3 regions of the Actinomadura sp. 6N118 genome follow, and region 1 is predicted to be linked to each of the others. Evidence: riboswitches for the same ligand, from Rfam matches in the RefSeq annotation. Region 1 holds a riboswitch; each other region holds the start of a gene.
What was found. A riboswitch is a leader RNA that binds a small molecule or an ion and turns the genes downstream of it on or off. The one in region 1 is predicted to bind thiamine pyrophosphate.

Region 1 (3,268 bases):
GTGTCGATACGGACGTCGATGAGGCGGCCGTCGCGGTGGAACCGGCGGGTGGCGATCGAGATCTGGCCGCTGTCGCCCTCACCCGCCCGCCGCGTCAGCAGCCGTTCCTGGACGGCGTTGTGCTCGGCCTTGAGCTCGTCCGGCACGATCGGCGGCACCTTGCCGAGCACCTCTTGGGCTCGCCAGCCGAACATCCGCTCGGCGGCCGGGTTCCACACCGTGACCCGGAACGAGTGGTCCACGGCCACGATCGCATCGGCCGCGCACTCGATGACCGCACGGAGGATCGGATCGTGGACCGAAAGCTGCACGTCTGTATCGTGCCACCGGATCTTGCACTGGCGCCGGACAACCACCGCCGAAACGTTTCCACCTGACGGGGACTTTGCCCGCAAACCTTCGTCGTCCAGCGCGTCCGCCACCCGTTCAGGCGGCCGAAGAGTCGATCTTGCCTTCGGAACGCCCGGCCGCCCGGCCGCCCCCGCCCCGCGCGACCCGCCCGATCAGGAACGCGGCCAGACCGGCGACCAGGAACGACAGCAGCGAGGCGCTCATCCAGCTCTGCGTGCTGAAGCCGATCGCCTCCTGCACGTCGTGCCAGAAGCCCGCCCACCAGCTCACCGTGCCCGGATTGATCAGCTGGTACGTGACGAACCCGACCGCCCAGGCACCGATCATCCCCCAGCGAGACGGCGCCGAGACCGACGTGTCCCACCGGCCCTGCTCTTCGCGGGAGGACGACCCCCCACGCCCCCCGCCCGCCGAGGAAGAGGTCTTCGCCCCTGAACGCCGGCTCTGCTCCTTGAGAGGAGACGACTCCCCACGCCCCCCGCGCGGCGACCAGGTGGGCTTCGCCCATGAACGCCTGCCCTGACCCAGGAAAAAGTCCACCGCCAGCACGCCGAGCATGGGCACGAACACCGAGCCGATCAGGGACAGGAAGCTGGCATAGTCGCCGATGTTCAGCAGCAGGGCCAGGCCGGTGATCAGCGCGCCGAGCGCGATCGACAGGACGCGCCGGTCGGCGCGGGGCACCAGGTTCTGGATCGAGACGGCGGTGGAGTAGACATTGGCGAACGACTGGTCGGCCTCGCGCAGCACGAAGACCGCGAAGAAGAGCACGCCCAGCGTCACGCCCAGGAACGGGTCGAAGACCTTGGTGGAGTCGCCCGCGACCAGGGCCAGCGCCAGCAGGCCGAGGATGTAGGCGATGATCTGGGTCGCCGAGTAGCCGACGGCCGCCGCGCCGAACGCGCCGCGGGCGGTGCGCGCGTGCCGGGTGTAGTCGGCCGCCACCGGTACCCACGAGATCGAGACGGCCAGCGCCGCGTCGGCGCCGATCCAGAACCCGCCCCATGACCCCTCGGTCAGATCGGGCAGCGGCTCCCGCACCAGCTGGACGTAGAAGTACACCAGCGCGATCATCACCGCGGCGGTCACGTACCGGCGCAACATCCGGACCGAGCCGAGCGGCCAGATCGTCAGGACCGTCGTGAGCACACCTGCCGCGATCACGTACGTCCAGCGCGGCACCCCGTCCCACAGCGCCCGCGCCGCGTCGGCGATGACGATCAGCTCGAACGTGCCCCAGCCGATGAGCTGGGCGATGTTGAGCGCGGTCGGCACGTACGACAGCCGCGCACCGAACAGCCCGCGCAGGAGCACCATCGCCGGCTGGCCGGTGATCGCGCCGGGCGCCGCGGACAGGCCCAGCATCAGCCCGCCGATCGCGGTGCCGACGATCATCGCGACGATGCCCGCCATGATGGACAGCGTCGGCTTGCCGTCCGCCCCGGGGGCCAGCACGGTGTAAGCGCCGGAGAAGGCGAACAGGCTGACCCCGAGGTTGGCCCAGAAGGCACCTTGGTCCCAGAAGCTGAGGACCTTGGGCGCGGGCTCGTCGAGGGTGTACGGAACCTCGTTACGAGGGCGTTCTTTTACGACAGACGTCATCGGGACACACACTCCCTACGCCGGCATTACCCGGACAGGTTCATGCGGTCGGTGACGCCTGTGCCCTTTTGGGAACTGCCCGTTCGGAACGGACGTGTCGCCCTCTCAGCCCGGTCGGCCCGAGCTCCCGCGGTGGGGTACTGGAATAGAACGGGACGAATCGTACATCAGGCCACGTGCGGCGGCCCGTCCGCGCCGCCCTCCATCGGGCGCCCGGCCTCGGCCCAGCGCTTCATGCCCCCGTCGACGTTCTTCGCCAGCCAGCCCGCCTGATTGAGCGCGACGGTCACCTGCGCGGACCGCATCCCGGACCGGCAGATCACGTACACGTCCTGGTCGCGGGGAATCTCCCCGGCGCGGTCACTCAGTTCGGCCATCGAAATGTGCGCTGCCCCCGGCGCATGCCCGGCGTCCCATTCGTACTGCTCACGGACATCGAGAAGGTATGCGCCCTCCGGTACGTCGGCCGCGTCCACGGCCGGGACGTCATCCCCGAAAATCATCACGCCTCCATGGAACCGCGCGAGACCCACCCGCGTCGAATCACCCATGCGGTATCGGACGCTCCTTTTCACGACGCCCGGCCTAGCCATGGTCATCTCAATGGCGGCCTGCGGCTCAGACAAGGCCACGAGCAGCCCCGGTGAATCCTCGTCCACGACGTCCGTCTCGCCCTCGGGCTCCTCCGGCACCCCCAAGGACACACTGACCGTCCAGGTGAAGGCCTCCGCCAAGGCCGCCGCCAAGACCTGGACGCTGTCCTGCGACCCCGCTGGAGGTGATCACCCCAAGGCGGGACAAGCCTGCACGGCCGTCGCCAAGGCCAAGGATCCCTTCCAACCCCCGCCCGCCGGCCAGATGTGCACGAAGATCTTTGGTGGCCCCGAGATCGCCACCGTGAAGGGAACATGGCAAGGTAAGCCTGTAGACGCCAAGTTCACCCGCACTGACGGTTGTGAGCTCTCCCGCTGGGAGAAGCTCGCCCCGCTCTTCGGCGGCGTTCCCAAGAACGGCTGACGAGTCCACCCCGTTCGGACTCTGTCAGCTCGAGACGGGCCCCGGTCGGCGCGCGACCGGGGCCCGTCGCCATCCCTGGACCCGACCTGGGGACTACATGACCTAGGGGCTACCTGCCCTGGGGCTGCCTGCCCTGGGGGGCTACTTGAGGAGCCGCGACATGCGGCGGTCGGCGAGGGGTTTGCCGCCCGTCTGGCAAGTGGGGCAGTACTGCAGCGAGGAGTCGGCGAACGAGACCTCCCGGATCGTGTCGCCGCAGACAGGGCATTTCGCGCCCGTACGGCCGTGCACGCGCAGG
Region 2 (3,268 bases), on a different contig from region 1:
GGCAGCTGGCGGCCAACTCGTTCGAGGCGGCCTTCCTGTCCGACGAGGAGCGCAGGGCCTACCTCAAGGAAGTCGAGAGGTACCGCTGGATGTGACGGGCTCGTTGGTGTCCGGCGGGGTCATCGGCAGGGTGGCGGTGACGGCGAAGCCGCCGTCCTGCCCACGGCCGGTCTCGACCGTCCCGCCGACGCTGCGGGCCCGCTCGGTCATGCCGACGATGCCGAATCCCTCACTGGCTCCCTCCCTGGCCCCTTCCCCGGCGCTCTCGCCCGGCCCGCGGCCGTCATCGTTCACCGTCAGCTGGAGTTCGGCCTCCCCCCGGACGAGGCGGACCTCGACCGTGCGGGCCCCGGCGTGCTTGATGACGTTGGTCAGGGCCTCCTGCACGATCCGGTGCGCGACGATCCCGACCTCGGGGGCGGGCTCTCCTTCACCCACGTCCACCAGGCAGGCGTCGAGGCCCGCGGCCCGTGCCGCGTTCACGAGCTCGCCGAGGCCGTCCAGCCCGGCCGCCAGCTCGCCCGGCACCCCGGGTGCGTCGGCCCGCCGCAGGATCTGGAGCGTGGCGCGCACCTCCGTGCGCGCGTCCCGGCAGGTCGCGGCGATGGAGTTGAGCGTCCCGGCCAGCTCCGCCCGGTCCAGTGGCCGGTCGCCCGCCACCTGGTGCGCCGCCGCCCCGGCCTGCACGCCGATCACGGTGATGGTGTGTGCGAGCAGGTCGTGCAGGTCGCGGGCGATGCGCAGGCGTTCCTCGGCGACGCGCCGCAGCGCCTCGTCCTCACGGGTGCGCTCGGCGGTCTCCGCCCGTTCGAGGATCGCCGCCATCCGTGACCGTTGTACCCGCCATGCCTGGATCCCGATGATCACGGCGAGGATCGCTTCCAGCGCGCCGATCTGCTCCAGGAAGCTGCGCCCGCCCGCGCGCATCGCGAACGTGACCGCGCAGATCGTCAGGATCACGCACACCGTCGTGAGGACCGCCCTGACCCTGCGGCCCAGAAAGGCGTAGGTGACCAGCGCGAGCACCTCGGCGGGCACGATCGCGTGATGCTGGTAGCCGATCACGTGGAAGGGCAGCACGAGCGCGGTGAAGGCGAGCAGCACCGCCCCCGGCCATCTCCGCCGCCACACCAGCGGCACGTGGAGGGCGATCAGCAGCAGCACTCCCCCGGCGTCCAAGGGCCGATCCTGAGGCCACTTCAGCGTCGCCGCGAGCGCGCCTCCCGCCAGAACGGCCGCGATCAGGCCGTCCACCACCTCCGGCCGCAACCGGCGCACGATCACCACGTTCCATACCGTAACGGAACTTCCCCACGGCATCCCGCCGGGTCCGTTCGGATCAGGCCATACATCACTGGCGGTGGTTGCGGCAACGGGGGGACGGCGGGTTAACGTCGGGCACGACAGATCGCGGGGGCCCGGCGAACCGGGCTGAGATAGCGGCTGAGACGGCCGCTGACCGCTGGAACCTGACCGGGTAATGCCGGCGTAGGGAGAGATCGAGTCGTCATGAACGACACCGCTGTTTCACGTGCCCGCAAGACGTATCTCCAGGGATCGCGCCCGGACCTGCGGGTGCCCATGCGCGAGGTGCCGCTGACCAACGGCGACACCGTGGTGCTGTACGACACCTCCGGGCCGTACACCGATGCCGCGTACGAGACGGACGTGCGGCGTGGCCTGCCCGCGCTTCGCGCCGAGTGGATCGCCGAGCGCGGCGACACCGCCGAGTACGAAGGCCGTGGCCCCCGCCCCGAGGACGACGGCCGCAAGTCCACAGATCCCTTGCGGGACCAGGCGGCCTTCCCGGCGCGCAGGCCGCGCAAGGGGACGGGAGCGCCGGTGACGCAACGCGCGTACGCGCGGCGCGGGGAGATCACCCCCGAGATGGAGTACGTGGCGCTGCGCGAGGGCGTCGCGCCGGAGTTCGTCCGGGACGAGCTCGCGGCGGGCCGGGCCGTGCTGCCCGCCAACATCAACCACCCCGAGATCGAGCCGATGATCATCGGGAAGAACTTCCTGGTGAAGGTCAACGCCAACATCGGCAACTCGGCGGTCGCGTCGTCCATCGAGGACGAGGTGGAGAAGATGACGTGGGCGACCCGCTGGGGCGCCGACACCATCATGGATCTCTCGACGGGCCGCGACATCCACACCACGCGGGAGTGGATCCTGCGCAACTCGCCCGTCCCGGTCGGCACGGTGCCGCTCTACCAGGCTCTGGAGAAGGCCGGCGGCGACGCGGCGGCGCTGAGCTTCGAGGTGTTCCGCGACACCGTGATCGAGCAGGCCGAGCAGGGCGTCGACTACATGACGATCCACGCCGGGGTGCTGCTCTCGTACGTGCCGATGACGGCGCGCCGCAAGACCGGCATCGTGTCGCGGGGCGGGTCGATCATGGCGGCCTGGTGCCTGGCCCACCACGAGGAGAACTTCCTCTACGGCAATTTCCGGGAGCTCTGCGAGATCTTCGCCGCGTACGACATCACCTGGTCGCTCGGCGACGGGCTGCGCCCCGGCTCCATCTACGACGCCAACGACGAGGCGCAGTTCGCCGAGCTGCGCACGCAGGGCGAGCTGACCAAGATCGCGGCCGAGTACGACAACCAGGTCATGAACGAGGGCCCGGGCCACATCCCGATGCACAAGATCAAGGAGAACGTCGACCGCCAGCAGGAGTGGTGCGACGAGGCCCCGTTCTACACGCTCGGCCCGCTGACCACCGACATCGCGCCCGGCTACGACCACATCACCTCGGCCATCGGCGCCGCGATGATCGGCTGGTACGGCACCGCGATGCTCTGCTACGTCACGCCCAAGGAGCACTTGGGCCTGCCGGACCGCGACGACGTCAAGGCGGGCGTGATCGCCTACAAGATCGCGGCGCACGCGGCCGACCTGGCCAAGGGCCATCCGGGCGCGCAGGCATGGGACGACGCGTTGTCGGACGCCCGGTTCGAGTTCCGCTGGGAGGACCAGTTCGACCTCTCGCTGGACCCGGACACCGCACGGTCGTTCCATGACGAGACGCTGCCCGCCGCTCCGGCCAAGACCGCGCACTTCTGCTCGATGTGCGGCCCGCACTTCTGCTCGATGAAGATCACGCAGGATGTGCGCCGGTACGCGGGCGAGCAGGGCCTCGGCGAGTCCGAGGCGCTGGCCGCGGGCATGCGGGCGAAGGCCGCGGAGTTCCAGGCCGCCGGCGGGCAGGTCTATCTCCCGGTGGTCCCCTCCGACGGCTGAGGCCCGGCGAGCCGCGCCCAGGCGA
Region 3 (3,268 bases), on a different contig from region 1:
AGCGTCGCCACGTCGTCGAAGCCGGCGTCGGAGAGCAACGTCAGCGTGCCGGACAGACCCTTGATGACCTGGCCGTCCTTGATGAACGCCGCGGGGATCGCAGGGCTCCCCTCCCGCCTCACGGCCAGGAGCCTGCGTTCGCTGAGGAGCTGCTTGGTGCGGTTGACCTTGATGCCGAGGCGATCGGTCGCCTCCACGAGGGTGAGCCACTCGCCCACGAGGGCATCGGTCTGGGGATCGAGAGCGTTGTCGACGGTTGCGTGCATCTGCGTCACGCCACCTGCCTACCACGCACGCCGATCCGTCAAACCATCAGACTTTCACCGCCTGGCGAACGGGCACGTCGGGGTCGGCGACGGCCCCGGAGTCGACCGGCGTCCCGGCCGCGATGATCCGCCGGGCCTGTACCAGGTCACGCGGCCTGTCCACGGTCAGGATCGCGTCCAGGCGGTCGCCGGTGAGCCAGCACACGGCCCACTTGTCCGCCGCCGGATCACCTCGGAAGACCATGCGTTCGGCCACCGGGTGGTACCCCGCGTACTGCACCATCTTGCCGAACTGCTCAGACCAGAAGTACGGCGCCGCGTCGTAGCCCGCCTCCTGCCCGAGCAAGCTCGCGGCGGCGACTTCGGGGGCGTTGAGGGCCGTGTCCCAGTGCTCGACGAGCAGTCTCCGGCCGTACCGTCGCGACCACCAGGCGGCACAGTCGCCGACCGCGACGATCTCGGGACGGGCGGTGCGCAGGGACGCGTCCGTGACGACCCCGCCCTCGATCTCCAGCCCGGAACCCGCCAGCCAGCCCACCTCGGGCCGGACGCCGACGCCCACGACGACCTCGTCGGCCGCCACATGATCGCCGTCGGCCAGGAGGAGCCCTCCGTGCTCGATGGCCGCCACCTTGACGCCGGTGCGGAGGTCGATCCCCGCCTCGGCGTACCAGCGCGCGGTCAGGCCGCCCACCTCCGGGCCGACCGCGTTCGCCAGCGGCGTGTCCGCGGCCTCTACCACGGTGACCTCGCAGCCCTTCTTCGCGGCGGTGGTCGCGACCTCGGCGCCGATCCAGCCCGCACCGACGATGACGACGCGGGCGCCCGGGGTCAGTCCGGCGCGCAGGCGGCGGGAGTCGTCGAGGGTGCGCAGCACATGCTGGGGTCCGTCGCCGGGCAAGGTGATCGGGGTCGCGCCGGTGGCGATGACGAGCCCGTCGAACGGCAGGTCGCCCGCGGTGGTCTCCACGGTCCCGCCGCGTCCGGCGTCCAGCCGCAGCGCCGTGGCCCGCTCGCCGAGCAGCAACTCGCAGCGGAGCCCGTCCCAGTCGGCGTCGACGGTGGTGTCGTCGACGTCCCCGGCGAGGACGGCCTTCGACAGTGGAGGCCGGTCGTACGGCTTGTGCCGTTCGGCTGAGATGAGGGTCAGCTCGCCCTCGTACCCCTTGCTCCGCAGGGCCTCCACGGCCCGAACGCCTGCCAGCCCGCCGCCTGCGACGATCACCCTGTCCATGAAGGCAAACCTTAGTCGGCGCACCACGAGGGCAAATGGACGGGTGTCCAGACATATGCGTACATGCAGGAAGACGTACCCTGGAAGGGATCGCGGGAGTCCGGTTCGACCGGGCTGAGAGGGTGGCTGAGGCCGGTGGCGAGACACCGGCCGCATGGGCCGCCGACCGCCAGGACCTGATCCGGATCATGCCGGCGAAGGGAGCGCGAATGGATGTTGTGATCATTGGTGCCGGGGTCATCGGCCTGGCCACCGCGTGGCGTGCCGCCGCCCGCGGCGCCGCCGTCACCCTGGTCGACCCCGACCCGGCGAGCGGATCCTCCTCCGTCGCCGCCGGGATGCTGACACCCGTCAGCGAGCTCACCTACGGCGAGGAACCGCTGCTGCGCCTCGGGCTGGCCTCCAGGGAACGGTACGCGGCGTTCGTCGCCGAACTGGAGGAGCAGACGGGCCACGACACCGGCTATCGCACCGACGGCATCCTCGAGGTGGCCTTCGACTCCGACGATCTCGGCTACCTCGACGATCTGCGGCGTTTCCAGGAGTCGCTCGGCATCCCCATCGAAGCGCTCACCGGCCGCGAGTGCCGCAAGGCCGAGCCGATGCTCGCGCCGGGCGTGCGCGGCGGGCTGCTGGCGCCCGCAGACGGCTCGATCGACCCGCGGCGTCTCACTCCGGCCCTGCGCGCCGCAGGCGAGAAGCTGGGCGTACGGCTCGTACGGCAGCGCGCCACCAGTGTCCTCGTCGAGAACGACACGGCCGTAGGCGTGCGCCTGGAGGACGGCTCGGAGGTCCGGGCCGCCAAGGTGCTGCTGGCCGCCGGGCCGTGGTCGGGCGACATCGAGGGCCTGCCCGCCGGGATCGTTCCAGCCGTACGGCCGGTCAAGGGGCAGGTGATCCGGCTCCGCACCCGCGTGCCGTTCCTGCGGCGTTCCACCCGCGGCCTGGTCAAGGGCTCGTCGATCTACCTCGTGCCGCGCGCGGACGGGGAGATCGTGATCGGCGCCACCCAGGAGGAGATGGGCTTCGACACCCGCGTCACCGCCGGCGGCCTGTGGGAGCTGCTCCGCGACGCCCGCGAGCTGCTGCCCGGCATCACCGAGCTGGAGTTCGCCGAGGTCACCGCCGGCCTGCGGCCCGGCTCGCCGGACAACGCCCCGGTGATGGGCCCGACCGCGCTGCCCGGCTTCTTCGTCGGCACCGGTCACTTCCGCAACGGAATCCTGCTCACCCCGGTCAGCGCCGACATCCTCACCGAAGTGCTGCTGGACGGCACGGTGCCGGACGTCGGCACGCCGTTCACTCCGGATCGTTTCGAGGTGGTCCCATCGTGAAGGTCATCGTCAACGGCGAGGCGCGCGAGCTGCCGGAGGGCGCAAGCGTCGCCGAGGTGGTCGCCACCGTCACCACGGCCGCGTCCGGGGTGGCCGCGGCGCTCAACGACGAGGTCGTCCGCCGGTCCGAGTGGGACGCGACGACGGTACGGGACGCGGATCGGCTTGAGGTGCTGACCGCCGTGCAGGGAGGTTGACATGAGCGGAACCGCAGTGAACGAGAGCGACCGGTTGGTCATCGGGGGCGCGGAGTTCGGCTCCCGCCTGATCATGGGGACCGGCGGGGCGCCGAGCATGCACGTGCTCCGGGAGGCGCTCACGGCGTCCGGCACGGAGCTCACCACGGTCGCGATGCGCCGGGTCGACCCGGCGGCGCGCGGGTCGGTGCTGGACGTGCTGCGCGAGTGCGGCATCACGGTGCTGCCCAACACCGC

Region 2: another riboswitch for thiamine pyrophosphate. It lies ahead of thiC (phosphomethylpyrimidine synthase ThiC); the one in region 1 lies ahead of ACH34W_RS22825 (purine-cytosine permease family protein).
Region 3: another riboswitch for thiamine pyrophosphate. It lies ahead of thiO (glycine oxidase ThiO); the one in region 1 lies ahead of ACH34W_RS22825 (purine-cytosine permease family protein).

The regions. Positions count from the first base shown of each region.
Region 1 covers NZ_JBIRAZ010000008.1:289,706-292,973, forward strand. The annotation lists gene ACH34W_RS22820 (PAS domain S-box protein) at 1-311, opposite strand, end outside; gene ACH34W_RS22825 (purine-cytosine permease family protein) at 427-1,953, opposite strand; TPP riboswitch at 1,948-2,094, opposite strand; gene ACH34W_RS22830 (rhodanese-like domain-containing protein) at 2,121-2,453, opposite strand; gene ACH34W_RS22835 (SSI family serine proteinase inhibitor) at 2,557-2,970, shown strand; gene ACH34W_RS22840 (Fpg/Nei family DNA glycosylase) at 3,112-3,268, opposite strand, start outside.
Region 2 covers NZ_JBIRAZ010000013.1:206,548-209,815, reverse strand. The annotation lists gene ACH34W_RS31565 (adenosine deaminase) at 1-95, shown strand, start outside; gene ACH34W_RS31560 (sensor histidine kinase) at 64-1,287, opposite strand; TPP riboswitch at 1,401-1,514, shown strand; gene thiC (phosphomethylpyrimidine synthase ThiC) at 1,510-3,243, shown strand; gene ACH34W_RS31550 (class F sortase) at 3,213-3,268, opposite strand, start outside.
Region 3 covers NZ_JBIRAZ010000002.1:502,545-505,812, reverse strand. The annotation lists gene ACH34W_RS06180 (Rv2175c family DNA-binding protein) at 1-266, opposite strand, end outside; gene ACH34W_RS06175 (NAD(P)/FAD-dependent oxidoreductase) at 313-1,500, opposite strand; TPP riboswitch at 1,583-1,720, shown strand; gene thiO (glycine oxidase ThiO) at 1,710-2,834, shown strand; gene thiS (sulfur carrier protein ThiS) at 2,831-3,031, shown strand; gene ACH34W_RS06160 (thiazole synthase) at 3,033-3,268, shown strand, end outside.